DNA from 3 places in the Kitasatospora sp. NPDC004669 genome. Region 3 is predicted to be linked to each of the others. Evidence: predicted binding sites of a transcription regulator. Region 3 holds the regulator's gene; each other region holds the start of a gene.

Region 1 (5,833 bases), on a different contig from region 3:
CCGGCGCCCGCTAACCGCCTCCGCACTTCCAACGACCGTCACTCGAATGAGTTACGGCCCCCGGGCCATCCCCACCACTGTACGTGGCCAACCCATTACCGATCAGCCGCATCGCGGTGCACACGCCGCACTTTTGCGCAGCTCGCGCGCGGTCGGCGTACGACCCGCACACCGGTGCGGCGTGTCGCGCGCCCGTCGGCCACCCGATTGCCGCACCCGCGCCCGCCAAAAGCCCTTGCCCGGTTTGCCCGTTTTTATAGCTTTCTCATGGTCATTGACTGTTGTGCCAGTGTGTGGGTGACTTGTCCATGGAGTTGCCTTAAGTCATATTTCCAGGTGTCCATACCAGCGCGGGACGCCCCGCCGGGCACCGCTCGGCAGCAGCCCGCCGAGCACGCCCGGCCGACGGCCGACCGCTTCCGAAGGGAATGAGCCATGGCAGATTTCTCCCGCCTCCCGGGTCCCAACGCGGACCTCTGGGACTGGCAGCTCTCGGCAGCCTGTCGTGGCGTGGACAGCTCGCTCTTCTTCCACCCCGAGGGCGAGCGCGGCGCGGCGCGCAGTTCGCGCGAGGCCAGCGCCAAGGAGGTCTGCATGCGCTGCCCGGTGATCGCCGAGTGCGCCGCGCACGCCCTGGCGGTCCGCGAACCGTACGGCGTCTGGGGCGGGATGACGGAGGACGAGCGCGAGGAGATGCTGGGCCGCTCGCGGCACCGCCTTGTGGAGGTCCCGCTGACCCCGCCGGCGGTCGCGCAGCACTAGACCCGCCTCGACGGCACGCCGTGAAGAAACGTTTCTTCGCGGCGCCTCAGGCTGCTCACATCCGGTATCGGACAGGCGGTAGCCCCGCCACCGACCGTCAGCGGTCGGCGGCCGCGCTCGCCAGGCGCTCCAGCATCAGCGCGACGGCCGGCACCTCGGCCAGGTCCGGCAGGGTCAGCGCCACCACCCGGCGCACCGCCGGCACCCCGGAGGCCGTCCGCACCGGCACCGTCGACACACCGTCAGGACGCACCGACTCCAGCGCCAGCCGGGGCAGCACCGCCACCCCCAGCCCGGCCGCCACCAGGCCGACCACCGCCGGGTAGTCGTCGGTCGCGAAGTCGATCCGGGGCTCGAAGCCCGCCCCGGCGCACAGCTCCACCAGGTGCCCCCGGCACTGCGGGCAGCCGGCGATCCACTGCTCCCCCGCCAACTCGGCCAGCTCCACCGGCCTGCCCCGCCCTGCCAGCGGGTGGGTGGCGGGCAGCAGGCCCACCAGCGGGTCGTCCAGCAGCGGGGTGACCACCAGGTCGGACCAGTCGGTGCCGGCCGACAACTGCTGCGCCTCCAGGTTCGCCTCGGCCCGCGCCTCGCGCGGGGTACCGTGCGCGGGGGCCGGCAGCGCGACGGCGCCCTCGGACTGCGGGTAGCGGAAGGCCAGCGCGATCTCGCACTCCCCGCCGCGCAGCATCGCCAGCGACTCCGGCGGCTCCGCCTCGACCAGCGACACGCGCACCCCCGGATGGCTGTCCCGCAGCCGGGCGACGCCGGGCGGCACCAGGGTGGAACTCGCGGTCGGGAAGGACACCAGCCGCACCCGCCCGGCCCGCAGCCCGGCGATCGCGGCCACCTCCTCCTCGGCGGCGGAGAGCCCGGCCAGGATCCCGGTGGCATGCTTGAGCAGGACCCGCCCGGCCTCACTGAGCTGCATCCCGCGGCCCGAACGGACCACCAGCGGGGTGTCGACCGACTTCTCCAAGGCCTTCATCTGCTGGCTGATGGCAGGCTGCGTACACCCCAGCTCGCGGGCGGCGGCGGAGAAGGAGCCGGTGCGGGCGACCGCACGCAGGACGCGCAGATGGCGGGCCTCGATCATGCCTCAGTTATAAGGCAATCTTTGCATTCTGCAAAATTCTACTGATAGTTGAAGCCTGGAGCACCCTCCCCGAGCTGCGCCCCGGAGGCGGGCGGGCGAATCCCCGCCCCGAGCCGAAGGGGCGCGCCGGTGCCGAAAGGGAGAAGCGACCAGCGAGGCACGAGCGCCGGAGCGCCGACCGTCGGCACCGGGTCCCAGCGCCCCGGAGGCGAGCGGGCGAATTACAGCCGGAGGCCCGGCCCGCCTCCCCGAGGGAGCGGACCGGGCCTCCGGTCAGGAGTTGCGGCTGTCGCGCCGGGGCCTCAGTGCGAGTGGCCGTGGCCGTGCGAGTGGCCGTGACCGTTGTCGGCCTCCTCCTCCTTCTTCTCCACCACGAGGGTCTCGGTGGTGAGCAGCAGGGAGGCGATCGAGGCGGCGTTCTCCAGGGCGGAGCGGGTGACCTTGACCGGGTCGATGACGCCGGCCTTCACCAGGTCGCCGTACTCGCCGGTGGCGGCGTTGTAGCCCTGGCCGATCTCCAGCTCGGAGACCTTGGAGGTGATGACGTAGCCCTCCAGGCCGGCGTTCTGGGCGATCCAGCGCAGCGGCTCGTGCAGCGCCTTGCGGACCACGGCGACACCGGTGGCCTCGTCACCCGACAGGCCCAGGCCGTCGTTCAGCACCTTGGCGGCGTGGACCAGGGAGGCGCCACCACCGGCGACGATGCCCTCCTCGACCGCGGCGCGGGTCGCCGAGATGGCGTCCTCCAGGCGGTGCTTGCGCTCCTTCAGCTCCACCTCGGTGGCGGCGCCGACCTTGATGACGCAGACGCCGCCGGCCAGCTTGGCCAGGCGCTCCTGCAGCTTCTCGCGGTCCCAGTCGGAGTCGGTCGCGGCGATCTCGCCCTTGATCTGGGCGACACGGCCGGCCACGGCCTCGGCGTCACCGGCACCGTCGACGACCGTGGTCTCGTCCTTGGTGATGGTCACGCGGCGGGCGGTGCCCAGCACGTCCAGGCCGACCTGGTCGAGCTTGAGGCCGATCTCCTCGGAGATGACCTGGCCACCGGTCAGGACGGCCAGGTCGCCGAGGATCGCCTTGCGGCGGTCGCCGAAGCCCGGGGCCTTGACGGCGACGGCGTTGAAGGTGCCGCGGATCTTGTTCACGACCAGGGTCGACAGCGCCTCGCCGTCGACGTCCTCGGCGATGATCAGCAGCGGCTTGGAGGCACCGCCCTGCAGGATCTTCTCCAGCAGCGGCAGCAGCTCCTGGATCGAGGAGATCTTGCCCTGGTTGATCAGGATGTACGGGTCCTCCAGGACCGCCTCCTGCCGCTCCGCGTCGGTGACGAAGTACGGCGACAGGTAGCCCTTGTCGAACTGCATGCCCTCGGTGAAGTCCAGCTCCACGCCGAAGGTGTTCGACTCCTCGACGGTGATGACACCGTCCTTGCCGACCTTGTCGATCGCCTCGGCGATCAGCTCGCCGACCTGGATGTCCTGGGCGGAGAGGGACGCGACGGCGGCGACGTCGTCCTTGCCCTCGATCTCGCGGGCCACCGAGAGCAGGTGCTCGGAGACGGCGGCGACGGCCTTGTCGATGCCCTTCTTCAGGGCGGCCGGACCGGCACCGGCGGCGACGTTGCGCAGACCCTCGTTGACCAGGGCCTGGGCCAGCACGGTGGCGGTGGTGGTGCCGTCACCCGCGACGTCGTTGGTCTTGGTGGCGACCTCCTTGACGAGCTGCGCGCCAAGGTTCTCGTACGGGTCGTCCAGCTCGACCTCGCGGGCGATGGTGACACCGTCGTTGGTGATGGTCGGGGCGCCGAACTTCTTGTCGATGACGACGTTGCGGCCCTTGGGGCCGATGGTCACCTTGACGGTGTCGGCCAGCTTGTTGACACCGCGCTCCAGCGAGCGGCGGGCGTCCTCGTCGAACTGCAGGATCTTCGCCATGTTCCCTATTCCCTCGGGGCTGCGGCCGACCCACCGGCCGCCGAACAACGTGAACCAACAACCGCGCCCCGGGCCACTGTCACGAAGGACACGGATCCGGGGCGGGTCGGGACGTCTTACTTCTCGATGATCGCGAGAACGTCGCGGGCGGAGAGCACCAGGTACTCCTCGCCCTGGTACTTCACCTCGGTGCCGCCGTACTTCGAGTACAGGACGATGTCACCGACGGCGACGTCGAGCGGCAGACGCTGGCCGTCCTCGAAGCGGCCCGGGCCGACGGCCAGGACGACGCCCTCCTGGGGCTTCTCCTTGGCGGTGTCCGGGATAACCAGGCCGGAGGCCGTGGTGGTCTCGGCGTCGAGCGGCTGGACCACAATGCGGTCCTCGAGCGGCTTGATGGCAACCTTGCTGCTGGTGGTCACGTCCGAGCTCCCCTTCGGAGATTACGGGGCTTTCTAACGGATAGGGGCGAACGCGCGAGCCTGCCGTCGCGGGGGTCAGACACGCGTCTTCGCGTTAGCACTCCCCCAGTGGGGAGTGCCAAGGACGACCATAGGCCGGTGTTAGCACTCCGTCAACCAGAGTGCCAACGGCGCGCCCGGAACCCTCGCATTACGGATGAGTAGTCGTACTCATGTGCGGGCGACGCCCCCTCGGACAGACTCCTGCCATGACCGACACCCCGGTACGCATCGGCCCGTCCAACGCCAAGGATGCCGCGCTCGCGCTTCTCCTGCTGCCGTTGCTGACGGCCCTTCCGCTCATCGCCTTCTGGCTCGGCGGAGCGATCGCCGACGCCGCCGGCTCCGACACGGGCGGCGACGTCCTGTACGGCGCGCTCTCCGCGGTGGTCATCGGCTACGGAGTGCCCGTCACCGCCGTCCTGCGCAGCCACCGGAGAGGCTACGAGCTCCTGCCGCTCGCCGCCGGGGTCGCGCCCTTCATGCTGCCCGTGCTGCTGTGCCTGGGGGTGTTCCGATGAGCGTGCCGCTGATCCGGGATCCCCTGCGCCCGCGTGTCCACTGGCTGACGGACCTGCTGCTGGCCCTGGTCGTGACCGTCGCACTGGTTCCGGTGCTGATCGTCGGCTGCCTCGTGACCTTCCTGATCGCGATGTCGCTGCACGCGTCCAGGCCGGTCGGCACCCTGATCCTCATCGCGGTCACGCTCCCGGTGCCCGTGTGGATCATCCGGACCAGTCGGCGGATCGGGTACCGGATCGTCCCGGTCGTCACCGGGGCGGCCCTATTCGTCGTCACGCTGTCGGGCCTGCCCGGCGTCCACCTCCTCTGACCGGTCAGAATGGGCCCGTGGACACCGAGAACCTCCAGCCCCTGCTGACCCCCGAGGGCCAGGCCCTGCTCGCCGAGTTGCGCGAGTTCACGCCCGAGGAGGAGCTGGCGCTCGCCACCCGGCTGCGGCGGGAGCATCCGGCGGAGCTGGTGTCGGCGGCGTTCGGGCAGGCGCGGTTGCGGCAGCGGGCGCGGGCGAAGTTCGGGGCGGACGCGGACCTGATGTACTTCACGCCCAACGGGGTCGAGCAGTCCACCCGGCGCAGTGTGGCCGAGTGGCGGGCGCGCCGGTTCGCCGAATTGGGGGTACGGAGGCTGGCGGACCTGTGCTGCGGCATCGGCGGGGACGTGCTGGCGCTGGCCCGGGCGGGGATCGAGGTGCTGGCGGTGGACAAGGACCCGGCGGCCTGCGCCGCGACCGCGGCCAACGCCGCCGCGCTGGGCCTGTCCGAGCTGGTCGAGGTGCGCTGCGCGGACGTCGCCGAGGTGGACGTCACCGGCTACGACGCGGTGTTCACCGACCCTGCCCGCCGGACCTCGCGCGGCCGGGTGTTCGACCCCGAGGCGTACGCCCCGCCGCTGTCCTGGGCGATCGAGGCCGGGCGGCGGACCCCGATCGGCGCGCTGAAGGTGGCACCGGGCATCCCGCACGAGGCCGTCCCGGCGGACGCCGAGGCCGAGTGGGTCTCCGACCACGGGGACGTCAAGGAGGCGGTGCTCTGGTTCGGCACCAAGGCGGCCCGCCCTCA
Region 2 (5,833 bases), on a different contig from region 3:
GCCTGGCGGTCGGCAAGCTCGGCGCGTACGGGGTCAAGCACGTCGCACTGCCCTCCTCGGGCCTGTACCCGATCGCCGTGATGGCGCTGACCGTGCTCGCCTACGCGGGCGGCGCACTGCTGCACGGCTCCGGCTTCCTCGCCGTCTACGTCTGCGCGGTGATCCTCGGCAACTCCAAGCTGCCGCACGGACCGGCCGTGCGCGGCTTCGCCGACGGGCTGGCCTGGATCGGGCAGATCGGCATGTTCGTGCTGCTCGGACTGCTCTCCGCACCCGAGAGCATGGGCGACTCGGTGCTGCCCGCGCTGGTGATCGGCGGGGTGCTGGTCTTCCTGGCCCGACCGCTGTCGGTGGTGCTCTCCATGACCCCGTTCAAGGTGCCCGCCCGCGAGCAGGCGCTGCTGAGCTGGGCCGGGCTGCGCGGGGCGGTGCCCATCGTGCTGGCCACCATCCCGGTGGTCTCCGGCGCACACGAGGCCCAGGACGTGTTCAACATCGTCTTCATCCTGGTCGTCGTCTTCACCCTGCTCCAGGGGCCGACCCTGCCCTGGGTGGCCAAGCGGCTGCGGATCGGCGAGGGCGCGATGGGCCAGGACCTCGGCATCGAGTCCGCGCCGCTGGAGAAGCTGCACGGGCACCTGCTGTCGGTCACGCTGTCGCCGACCTCGCGGATGTCCGGCGTGGAGATCAGCGAGCTGCGGCTGCCCAAGGGGGCGGCGGTCACCCTGGTCGTGCGCGAGGGCAACTCCTTCGTACCGGACAAGGCCACGATGCTGCGCGGCGGGGACGAGCTGCTGGTGGTCACCACGGACGAGGTCGGCGAGGCCGCCGAACGGCGGCTGCGGGCCGTCGACAAGGGCGGCAAGCTGGCGGGGTGGCTGGACAGTCGCTGAGCCCGCCGCCCCGGGGCCCGCCGCCCCGGGGCCCGGCGCCCCGGGGTCCGGCGCCCCGAGCCTTCCCCGGGGGCCCGTTCCCCGCGGCCCGTTCCCCGCGGCCCGGCTGGTCGTGGACTGGGTGGCCTGGCGGAATCTACGCGCGTAACTGTATGCTGGTTCGACTACGCCGTATAACTACCGCTAGACCACCCCCAGCATCTGCCTGACGCAGAGTTGGCGCGACCGCTCGGCGGCCGCGGTCCGGCCCCCGGCCCATCAGGCCAGGCTGACCCGGTATCTACCCCGGTCGACGCGCGAGAGGACGACTCTCGGCGCCGTCGGGGCCACCCCATGCCCTGCCGCGCTACCAGGCAGCAGGAAGGACCGACCGTGACGGCCCGCCGAACGGTCGACATCGCCGCGGACAACGCTCCGGACACCGCGGCCAGCACTGTGGACACCGCCACCGCCGCACCCGCCAAGGTCGGGTACGGCGCGCTGCTGCGCACGCCCGGTGCCTGGACGTTCCTTGCCCCCGCCTTCATCGCGCGGCTGCCCTACGCAATGCTCAGCATGGGCATCCTGCTGCTCGTCAAGGACACCCACGGCTCCTACGGCACCGCCGGCACCGTCACGGCGATCGCCGCCGTCGCCCAGGCCCTGATCGGCCCGCAGACCGGGCGGCTCGCCGACCGGTACGGCCAGGCCGCCGTCCTCGTCCCGACCGTCGTGGTGCACGCGGCGGCGGTCGGCCTGCTGATCGCGCTGGCGCTCGGCCACGCGCCCGCCTGGAGCCTGTTCCTGGCCGCCGTGCCGGCCGGCGCGAGCGTTCCGCAGATCGGCGCGATGGTCCGAGCCCGCTGGGTGGCCACGATCGGCGCCGACGGCGCGTCCGCGTCCACCGCGGCCAAGGTGAGCACCGCGTTCGCCTTCGAGTCCGTGACGGACGAGTTCACCTTCGTGATCGGCCCGATCCTGGCCGCCAAGATCGCCACCTCGGTCAGCCCGGCGACCGCTCTGATCACGGAGGCCGCGCTGACCTTCGTCGGCGGCCTGGCCTTCGCCGCCCAGCGCCGTACCGCGCCCTCCCGGATCACCCCGCAGCCCGGCGCGCGGCGCGCCTCCGCGCTGGCCTCGCCGGGCGTCCGACTGCTGGCCGGCGTGATCCTCGGGGTCGGGGCCGTGTTCGGCGGGATGCAGGTCTCGGTGAACGCCTTCGCCGACTCGGTCGGCCAGCACGGTGCCGCCGGCACCGTGTACGGGATCTTCGCCGGCGGCTCGATGGTGGCGGGTGTGCTGTACGGCGTCATCGCCTGGCGTCGCGCCGTGCAGCACCGGATGATCATCAGCTACGCGCTGCTGGTGGTGGGCTGCTCGACGCTGTGGGCCATGCCCAACCTGGTCACGCTCTCGGTCGCCGGGTTGGTCTGCGGTCTGGCCATCGCGCCGACCCTGATCAGCGGCTACACCCTGGTCGAGACCCTGGTCGAGGACGGGGCCAAGACCGAGGCGTTCACCTGGCTGACCGGCGCCATCGGTCTGGGCCTGGCGGTCGGCTCGATGGTGGCCGGGCGGCTGATCGACAGCCACGGGCCCTCCGCCGGGTTCCTGGTGCCGCTGGCCGGCGCCGGCCTGGGGCTGATCGCGCTGGTGTCGTTGCGGCACCTGATGGTGGCGCCGGGCGGGGCGGGCCGCGTGGTGGCGTCGTCCGCCGAGCGCGGTGGCGCGGCACAGCTGGTCGGTGCGGCCAAGGGCTGAACGCGGTCGGCGGTGACTCGGTACCGGCTCATCTCACACCGGAGTCGCTGGACTGATCCAGCGGAATACCGCATCATTGACCATCGTTAGCACTCATCAGGCGAGAGTGCCAGGAGGAAGACAAGTGCCCACGTACCAGTACCAGTGCACCGAGTGCGGCAACGGCCTGGAGGCGGTGCAGAAGTTCACCGACGAGGCGCTGACCACGTGCCCCGACTGCCAGGGACGGCTCCGCAAGGTCTTCTCGGCCGTGGGCGTCGTGTTCAAGGGCTCGGGCTTCTACCGGACCGACAGCCGCTCGTCCTCCAGCAGTTCGGTGGGCGCCGGTTCGCCCTCCGACTCCTCGACGTCCGCGTCACCCTCGGCGTCCTCGTCGGGTTCGTCCAGCTCCTCCGGCTCGTCGAGCTCGTCCAGCAGCCCGGCTCCGGCCGCGAGCTGACGTCGGGCGCTCGGCGCTTCGCGCCGGACCGGCGTCCGGGAGCTCTCGAAAGCTTCTCGAATAGGCCCGTCGGCCCCGCTTCACGCGGGGCGGCGGGCCTTTGGCGTGCCTGGTTCGCCATCCGGGTTCGGGCTTTCGTCAGCTTGCGGACATCGGTCTAACTCGCGCGGGTGTACGAAGTTGTCCACAGGGGCGGGTTTATCCACAGGCTGTGGGAACTGGCTTTCCGGTGGCGCCACGGGCACGCATCGTGTGGGTCACCAGAGACCGACCGATCGAGTCCGGAGGTGACGTCGATGACGACCATGAGCCTGTCCGTCCCGCTGCCCGCGCCCACCGTGCCGCCCCGACGGGAGGTGCCGAGCTTCCCGCCGATCCGGCGCGGCTGCAGCGGGTGGCACCGCTTGCACCGGGCCGTCCGGCGGCGGGCCGGGGTGCCCGCGCTGGTGCTGCTCGCGGTGGTGGCGGCGCTCGCCCTCGGGCCCGCGCGGGCTGGGCTGCCGCCGCCCTCGGGGGGCGCGGTGGGCCGTACGGGTTGTCAATCCGGGCTTCCGGAAGATCACCCGTAACCCGGTGACGACTTCGTCGTTAGAGGCGGCTTGAAAGGCTTCAAGGAATTCCTGCTGCGTGGGAACGTCGTCGAACTCGCCGTCGCCGTGGTCATCGGCGCGGCCTTCACCAACATCGTCAACGCCTTCGTCAAGGGCGTGATCAATCCGATCGTCGGCGTGTTCGGGACGAAGGACCTGGGGTCCTACAGTTCTTGCCTCGTTCCTGATCACGGCAGCCGTCGTCTACTTCATCCCGATCATGCCGATGAACCGGATGGCGGCCAAGCGCAAGAGCCCGGCCGAGACGGTGGCGGAGACCGAGGCCAAGGAGGTCCAACTTCTGACCGAGATCCGCGACGCACTGGTCACGGCCCGCTAGTCGCGGCCCGGTGGTCGCGGCCCGGTGGTCGCGCAGCCCTAGCCAGGGCCTGTCCGGCGGATGTCGGCGGGCCCGGCAAGATCCGCCGGCCAGGCCCTGGCTAGTCCCCGTGGTGCGGCGGACGCTGGCTCAGGTACCAGTCCAGTCCCCGTCCACCGCTCTCCCCCGCCCCGGAGCGCTCGCCCCAGCCGGTGTCGGTGTCGTCCCGGGACTGCTGGTCCAGCGGGTCCCGGAAGACCAGCCGGGCCTTGGCCGCGGGCGTCTTCCGGTCCGCCGGCCGCTGGTCCGCCGACCGCTGCTGCGGCTGCTCGTCCTGCTCCTGGCGGACCTGCTCCTGCCCGCCCTGTTCCTGCTCGCTCACCCTGTCCACTCCCCTGGTCGCCCGGGCCGTCCTGTCCCTCCAGCCTATGAGCCCCGTGACACACCGCGGGCCCCGGTGCGGAGCGCTCCGCATCAGGGCCCGTCCGGTGGGGCCGGTCCGTCAGGCGGCTTCGAAGCCCGCGTGGTCGGCGATCTTCTTCAGCTCGGCGAGCGCGTGCTTCTCGATCTGGCGGATCCGCTCGCGGGTGAGGCCGTGCTGCTTGCCCACCTCGGTGAGGGTGCGCTCGCGGCCGTCCTCCATGCCGTAGCGGGAGCGGATGATCGAGGCCGTGCGGTCGTCCAGCCGCCCGATCAGGTCGTCCAGCTCCTCGCGGCGGAGCATGACCATCACGGCGTCCTCGGGGGACGTCGCCCCGGTGTCCTCCACCAGGTCACCGAACTGGGTCTCGCCCTCGTCGTCGACGGACATGTTGAGGCTGACCGGGTCGCGCGCCCAGTCCAGCACGTCCTTGATCCGGGCCTCGGTGGTGTCCAGCTCGGCCGCGATCTCGGCCGGCTCGGGCTCGCGGCCCAGCTCCTTGGACTTCTCGCGCTGCACCCGCCGGATCCGGCCGAGCTCCTCGACCAGGTGGACGGGCAGCCGGATGGTGCGGGACTGGTCGGCGATGGAGCGGGTGATCGCCTGGCGGATCCACCAGGTGGCATAGGTGGAGAACTTGAAACCCTTGGCGTAGTCGAACTTCTCCACCGCGCGAACCAGGCCGGCGTTGCCCTCCTGGATGAGGTCGAGCAGCGGAAGGCCGCTGCGCGGGTAGCGGCGAGCCACCGCGACCACCAGGCGGAGGTTGGAGCGGATGAAGACGTCCTTGGCACGCTCGGCGTCCGCGGCTATCGCCTCCAGCTCCTCGTGCGTCACGCCGCCCGGGAGTTCGCCCTCGTCCAGCAGGTGCTGGGCGTACACGCCGGCCTCGATCCGCAGCGAGAGCTCGACCTCCTCGGCGGCATCGAGCAGGGGCGTCCTGGCGATCTCGTCGAGGTACATGCCGACCAGGTCGCGGTCGGCCTCAAGGTTGGTCGGGCGGGCCGCGCGACTCCGGTCGGCCCTGTCGCGAACGACGGCACGGGTGGCCATGCTTGCTCCCTTTGCTGGTGTTGCCGAGGTCTGCCTGCCTGCCCGCGAGGGCAAGAAATGCGGGCCCCTGGGGGCTCACACGTAACGATCCAACGAACAGAATCCGGACAACATTCCCAAGTCACTCAGATTCTTCCCCTTGATGCAGTATCCTGCCGGTTTTCACTCCGGTTCTGGACGCTCGGTGATCGGCCGGGCACCTCGCGTGCCCGCATTCGCCCGCTTCGCGCGATCGCCCGGAACCGTTCTTCACCAGCCCTGCACGCAATCGCCGCCTACCCGTTGAACAGGCGAACGGTCGCGCACGTTCCCGCGCACCCCCGGTTTCCGCCCGCGCTCACGCCCCCGCGCCCGCAGGTCCTCCCCACAAAAGATGCC
Region 3 (5,833 bases):
TCATCGGCTCGCGCACCTCGGGGAAGCGCAGTCGGCGGGACTGCTTGCCCGCCTCCCGGGCGGTGGCCCGCCACTTGGCGAGCGCCTTGGCACCGCGGTCGCCCTTCCACTGGGTGATGCAGCGCGAGGCGGCCCAGGGGATCACCACGTCCACGCCGACCTCGGTCATGGTCTCCACGGCCAGCTCGCCGCGGTCGCCCTTGGGCAGCGCCTGGACGACGACGATCCGCGGCGCCGGCTCCGGCTCCCGGCGCACGGCGGCCACCGTGACGTCGATCGCGTCCTTGCCGAGCACCTCGGCGACCGTCCCGTCCACGCCGAGCCCCAGCCCGTCCGCGAGGGTCACCGCCTCGCCGGCCTCCAGCCGCTTCACCGCGGCCGCGTGCCGCCCCTCCGCCCCGTCCAGGCGCACCAGCGCCCCGGGCGCGGCGGCGGCGATCCGCTCGGTCTCGACGACGAAGACGGGGGCGGTCATGGGGTGGTCCTCCGGAGGGAATGGGCGGAACAGGAACGCGAAGGGGGTGCCGGGGCTCTGACCCCGACACCCCCTCCCGGGCGGCCTACCGGCCGTTGAAGGCGTCCTTCAGGCGCGAGAACAGGCCCTGCTGGCCCGGCGCGAACTGGCCGGACGGGCGCTCCTCACCGCGCAGCACGGCGAGCCGGCGCAGCAGCTCCTCCTGCTCGGGGTCGAGCTTGGTGGGCGTCTGGACCTCGACATGCACTATCAGGTCGCCCCGGCCGCCCCCGCGCAGGTGGGTGATGCCCCGGCCGTGCAGCGGGATCGACTGACCGGACTGGGTGCCGGGCCGGATGTCGACCTCCTCCAGCCCGTCCAGGGTCTGCAGCGGCACCTGGGTGCCGAGCGCGGCGGCCGTCATCGGGATGGTGACGGTGCAGTGCAGGTCGTCCCCGCGCCGCTGGAAGACGGTGTGGGTGGTCTCGGCGATCTCGACGTACAGGTCGCCGGCCGGGCCGCCGCCGGGGCCGACCTCGCCCTCGCCGGCCAGCTGGATCCGGGTGCCGTTGTCGACACCGGCCGGGATCTTGACGGTCAGGGTGCGGCGGGCGCGGACCCGGCCGTCGCCGGCGCACTCCGGGCACGGGGTCGGCACGACGGTGCCGAAGCCCTGGCACTGCGGGCAGGGGCGGGAGGTCATGACCTGCCCCAGGAAGGAGCGGGTGACCTGGGAGACCTCGCCCTTGCCGCGGCACATGTCGCAGGTCTGCGCGGAGGTGCCGGGGGCCGCGCCCTCGCCGCTGCAGGTGGTGCAGGTGACGGCGGTGTCGACCTGGAGTTCCTTGGTGGTGCCGAAGGCGGCCTCCTCCAGGGTGATCTCCAGCCGGATCATGGCGTCCTGGCCGCGGCGGGTGCGCGAGCGCGGGCCGCGTTGGCCGGCCGCGGCGCCGAAGAAGGCGTCCATGATGTCGGAGAAGCCGAAGCCCGCCGCGCCGGCGCCGAAGCCGCCCGCGCCACCGCCGCCGCCCGGCGACAGCGGGTCGCCGCCGAGGTCGTAGACCTGACGCTTCTGCGGGTCGGAGAGCACCTCGTAGGCGGCGTTGATCTCCTTGAACCGCTCCTGCGTCTTCGGGTCCGGGTTGACGTCCGGGTGCAGTTCGCGTGCCAGGCGCCGGAACGCCTTCTTGATCTCGTCCTGCCCCGCATCCCGTCGGACGCCGAGTACCGCGTAGTAGTCCGTGGCCACCAAATGCTCCGCTTGTTCCGCCTGTAGTAGTGCGACTGGACACCGCCGTTACTTGTGTAACAGCGGTCTGCTTGCTACGACTCGGCCAGGATCTGACCCACGTACCGTGCCACTGCTCGCACCGCCCCCATTGTGCCCGGGTAGTCCATCCGGGTCGGACCGATCACACCCAGTTTGGCCACGCTCTCGTCGCCCGAACCGTAGCCGACCGACACCACCGAGGTGGAATTCAGCCCTTCGTACGCGTTCTCCCGCCCGATCCGGACCGTCATCGCGGCGTCCGTGGTCTCACCCAGGAGGCGGAGCAGGACGACCTGCTCCTCCAGGGCCTCCAGCACCGGCTGGATGGTGAGCGGGAAGTCGTGCCCCAACCGGGTCAGGTTGGCCGTGCCGGCCAGCATGATCCGCTCCTCGCTCTGCTCGGCCAGCGCCTCGAACAGGGTCACCAGGACCGTACTGACGGTCGGCCGGTCGATCTGCTCGAAGGTGGCCGGCAGCTCCTCCAGCAGGCCCGGGACGTCCGGCAGCCGCTGGCCGGCCGCCCGCGCGTTGATCCGCGCGCGCAGGTCGGCCAGGACCGTCTCGCCGACCGTGCCCGGGCAGTCGACCATCCGCTGCTCGACCCGGCCGGTGTTGGTGATCAGGACCAGCATCACCTTGGCCGGAGCCAGCGCCACCAGCTCGATGTGCCGGACGGTGGAACGGGTCAGCGAAGGGTACTGGACCACGGCGACCTGCCGGGTCAGCTGGGCGAGCAGCCGCACCGTGCGGGCGACCACGTCGTCCAGGTCGACCGCGCCGTCCAGGAAGTGCCTGATCGCCCGGCGCTCCGGGGCGCTCATCGGCTTGACCTCGGCCAGCTTGTCGACGAACAGCCGGTAGCCCTTGTCGGTGGGGATGCGCCCCGCGCTGGTGTGCGGCTGGTGGATGTACCCCTCCTCCTCCAGCGCCGCCATGTCGTTGCGCACGGTGGCCGGGGAGACCCCGAGGTTGTGCCGGTCCACCAGGGCCTTGGAGCCGACCGGCTCCTCGGTGCCCACGTAGTCCTGGACGATGGCACGCAGAACGGCGAGCTTGCGGTCGTCCAGTTGGCGGACCTCACCGGCCATGGGGCACGCACCTCCGTCTTCGCACGTTGTCCGTCTGTGATGCTGCGGGCCACTCCTGGAAAGGACCCCGACCCTGGCACTCTGCGCACACGAGTGCCAGAACCGTACCTGCCAGTGTAAGGCCCGGGTCCTTTCGCAGGAACGGCCCGCCCGGGGTGATCCTGCCCGCAGTTCGAGGCGGGGCCGCGACACTCCCCGTGCACGGGATGGTGCTCGGGGACCGTCCGGGTGGCAGCATCGAAAGCGACGGCGAATGGAGGAGCAAGCGATGTCGAGCTCGGGCCAGCACACCCGTTTCGCGCCCGACCGCGGCCTGACCGGCCGCATGGTCGCGACGATGTTCGTGATCGGGCTGCTGTACGTCGGTTTCACGGGCCTGCTGATCGCGCTGCTGCGCGGGGCCTGGCCGCTGATCGTGCTGATCTCCGGCGGGCTGTTCGTGGCCCAGTTCTGGTTCAGCGACAAGATCACCGAGCGGGCGATGGGCGCCCACCAGGTGACCGAGGAACAGTACCCCCAACTGCACGGCACCATCGACCGGCTCTGCGCGCTGGCCGACATGCCCAAGCCCCGCGTGGCGGTCGCCGACAACGACATGCCCAACGCCTTCGCCACCGGCCGCAACCCGCAGAACGCGGTGGTCTGCGTCACCACCGGTCTGCTGCGCCGGCTCGAACCGGAGGAACTGGAAGGCGTCCTGGCGCACGAGCTGTCCCACGTCGCCCACCGGGACGTCGCCGTGATGACCATCGCCGGATTCCTCGGCGTGCTCGCCGGGGCGATGACCCGGATCGCCTTGTACGGCGGGTTCATGGGCGGCGGGCGCAACAACAACGACCAGAACGCGGCCATCGTGGCGCTGATCGTCCCGCTGGTGTCGATGGTCGTCTACGCGATCAGCTTCCTGCTCACCCGGCTGCTCTCCCGCTACCGCGAGCTGGCCGCCGACCGGGCCGCGGCCCAGCTCACCGGCCGGCCCAGCTCCCTGGCCTCGGCCCTGACCAAGGTGACCGGACAGATCGCGGCCATCCCCACCGAGGACCTGCGCAAGTCCCAGCCGTACAACGCCTTCTGGTTCGCCCCCGCGCTGAGCGCCCGGGAGACCGCCTCGCAGCTGCTCTCCACCCACCCGTCGCTGGAGAAGCGGCTGGCACAGCTGGCGAAGATCTCCGAGCAGCTCGGCCGCTGATCACCGCCCGACCCGAATGATCCGAATGATCCGAGAGGACCGCCGTGGGATTCCTGGACGCCCTGTTCGGCCGCACCAAGCCCGTCAAGCCCGACCTCGACCAGCTGTTCGGCGTGCCGTCCGCCGCGCTCACCCTGGAGGCCGGGGCCGGGTTCACCCCCACCGGGCTCGGTTCGGTCTGCTTCGCGGCCGTGGAGGGCGCGGCCTTCGTCCAGGTCGAGCAGCAGGTCCGGGCGCTGCTGGACGCCGACACCGAGCGCGGCGGCGTGCCGGTGGAGGCCTCCAAGGACGGCTACGGCTACTCCTGGCTGCTCGCCCGGCACCGGCCCGAGGAGCTGCCGGAGCTGGTGAACGACCTGCACGCGGTCAACAGCGAGCTGGAGGCGAACGGCTTCGGGCCGCAGCTGCTCTGCTCGCTGGTCTGCTTCCGCAACCCGGAGGGCCAGTCGCTGGCCCTGGTCTACCTCTACAAGCGCGGCACCTTCTACCCCTTCGCCCCGATGCCCGGCGGCGGCGAGCGGCGCAACAGCCCGCTGGAGCTGCAGGTCAACGCGATGCTGGGGAACGACCTGCGGCTGGAGAAGGACCTGAGCCGCTGGTTCCCGGTCTGGGGCGCGCCGGGCCTCTGACGGTCCGGCCGCCATCCCTATGATCACCCGTATGCGCAGCCGCCAGTACGGACCGGACCTGACCCCGCCGTGGAAGAAGCAGACCCCCGCCCCGGAGGTGCCCGCCGAACGGGACCTGGTGGTCGAGGAGGCGACCACCGGCTTCTGCGGGGCGGTGGTGCGCTGCGAGAAGACCGCCGAGGGGTTCACCGTCACCCTGGAGGACCGCTTCGGCAAGCACCGGGTCTTCCCCCTGGTCCCGCGCGGCTTCCTGCTGGAGGGCAAGGCCGTCACCCTGGTCCGCCCCACCGGCCCGGCCCCCTCCCGTGCTCCCGGTCGCACCGCCTCCGGCTCGATCGCCGTCCCCGGCGCCCGCGCCCGGGTCGCCCGCGAGTCCCGCATCTACGTCGAGGGCCGGCACGACGCCGAACTGGTCGAACGGGTCTGGGGCGACGACCTGCGCATCGAGGGCGTCGTCGTCGAGTACCTGCGCGGCATCGACGACCTCCCCGCCATCGTCGCCGACTTCGCCCCCGGCCCCGGCCGCCGCCTCGGCGTCCTGGTCGACCACCTGCTCCCCGGCACCAAGGAACACCGCATCGCCGCCCAGGTCACCGGCGACTCGGTGCTGGTCGTCGGCCACCCCTACATCGACATCTGGCAGGCCGTGAAGCCCGCCTCCGTCGGCATCCCCGCCTGGCCCGCCGTCCCCCGCGGCGAGGACTGGAAGGAGGGCACCTGCCGCCGCCTCGGCTGGCCGGTGGACACCCCGGCGGCCTGGAGGCACATCCTGTCGAAGGTGAACAGCTACAAGGACCTGGAGCCCGAGCTGCTGGGCAAGGTGGAGGAACTGATCGACTTCGCGGCCCTGCCGGGTCAGGAGTAGGTCTGGAACTCCGAGGTGTCCAGGGTGATGTCGAGCAGGTCGACCTGAATCGGGTCACCGAATTTGGTGGTCCGCTCGGACCAGTACATCGGGGTACCCGACGGCGTGTCGGTGGTCAGATCCGTGAGGAGCACGCACACGCCCTTGAGTGGATCGACGATGAGGTACGCCGGAATCCCACCCTGGGCGTACATCTCACGCTTGGTCCGGTAGTCCCGGTGCACGCTGGTCTTGGAAACCACCTCGACCACGACGGTCACCGCGGAGGCGGACAGCAAACGGCCCATCTCCTGGACGATGCCGCGCTCGAAGACGACCAGATCCGGTTGGGGTTCGCT

The links. Region 3 encodes HrcA, which represses chaperone genes, less so after heat shock. Its sites were predicted from a motif close to TTNGCACTCNGNNNNNCNGAGTGCNAA; they were not measured.
Region 1: a site for HrcA is predicted at 4,356-4,382, ahead of groES (co-chaperone GroES). Genes of this name have one in related genera too.
Region 2: a site for HrcA is predicted at 2,720-2,746, ahead of ABZW30_RS07470 (FmdB family zinc ribbon protein). Genes of this name have one in related genera too.

Annotation. Positions count from the first base shown of each region.
Region 1 is NZ_JBEXKB010000004.1:102,451-108,283, reverse strand. It holds gene ABZW30_RS05315 (WhiB family transcriptional regulator) at 436-762, shown strand; gene ABZW30_RS05310 (LysR family transcriptional regulator) at 860-1,858, opposite strand; gene groL (chaperonin GroEL) at 2,161-3,792, opposite strand; gene groES (co-chaperone GroES) at 3,909-4,214, opposite strand; gene ABZW30_RS05295 (hypothetical protein) at 4,463-4,774, shown strand; gene ABZW30_RS05290 (hypothetical protein) at 4,771-5,085, shown strand; gene ABZW30_RS05285 (class I SAM-dependent methyltransferase) at 5,082-5,833, shown strand, end outside.
Region 2 is NZ_JBEXKB010000006.1:103,663-109,495, forward strand. It holds gene ABZW30_RS07460 (potassium/proton antiporter) at 1-893, shown strand, start outside; gene ABZW30_RS07465 (MFS transporter) at 1,329-2,633, shown strand; gene ABZW30_RS07470 (FmdB family zinc ribbon protein) at 2,758-3,072, shown strand; gene ABZW30_RS07475 (hypothetical protein) at 3,369-3,641, shown strand; partial or broken gene ABZW30_RS07480 (MscL family protein) at 3,672-4,002, shown strand; gene ABZW30_RS07485 (hypothetical protein) at 4,103-4,363, opposite strand; gene ABZW30_RS07490 (sigma-70 family RNA polymerase sigma factor) at 4,484-5,455, opposite strand.
Region 3 is NZ_JBEXKB010000003.1:116,569-122,401, forward strand. It holds gene ABZW30_RS04130 (16S rRNA (uracil(1498)-N(3))-methyltransferase) at 1-475, opposite strand, end outside; gene dnaJ (molecular chaperone DnaJ) at 561-1,703, opposite strand; gene hrcA (heat-inducible transcriptional repressor HrcA) at 1,778-2,812, opposite strand; gene htpX (zinc metalloprotease HtpX) at 3,081-4,001, shown strand; gene ABZW30_RS04150 (hypothetical protein) at 4,046-4,630, shown strand; gene ABZW30_RS04155 (DUF3097 domain-containing protein) at 4,662-5,495, shown strand; gene ABZW30_RS04160 (Uma2 family endonuclease) at 5,486-5,833, opposite strand, start outside.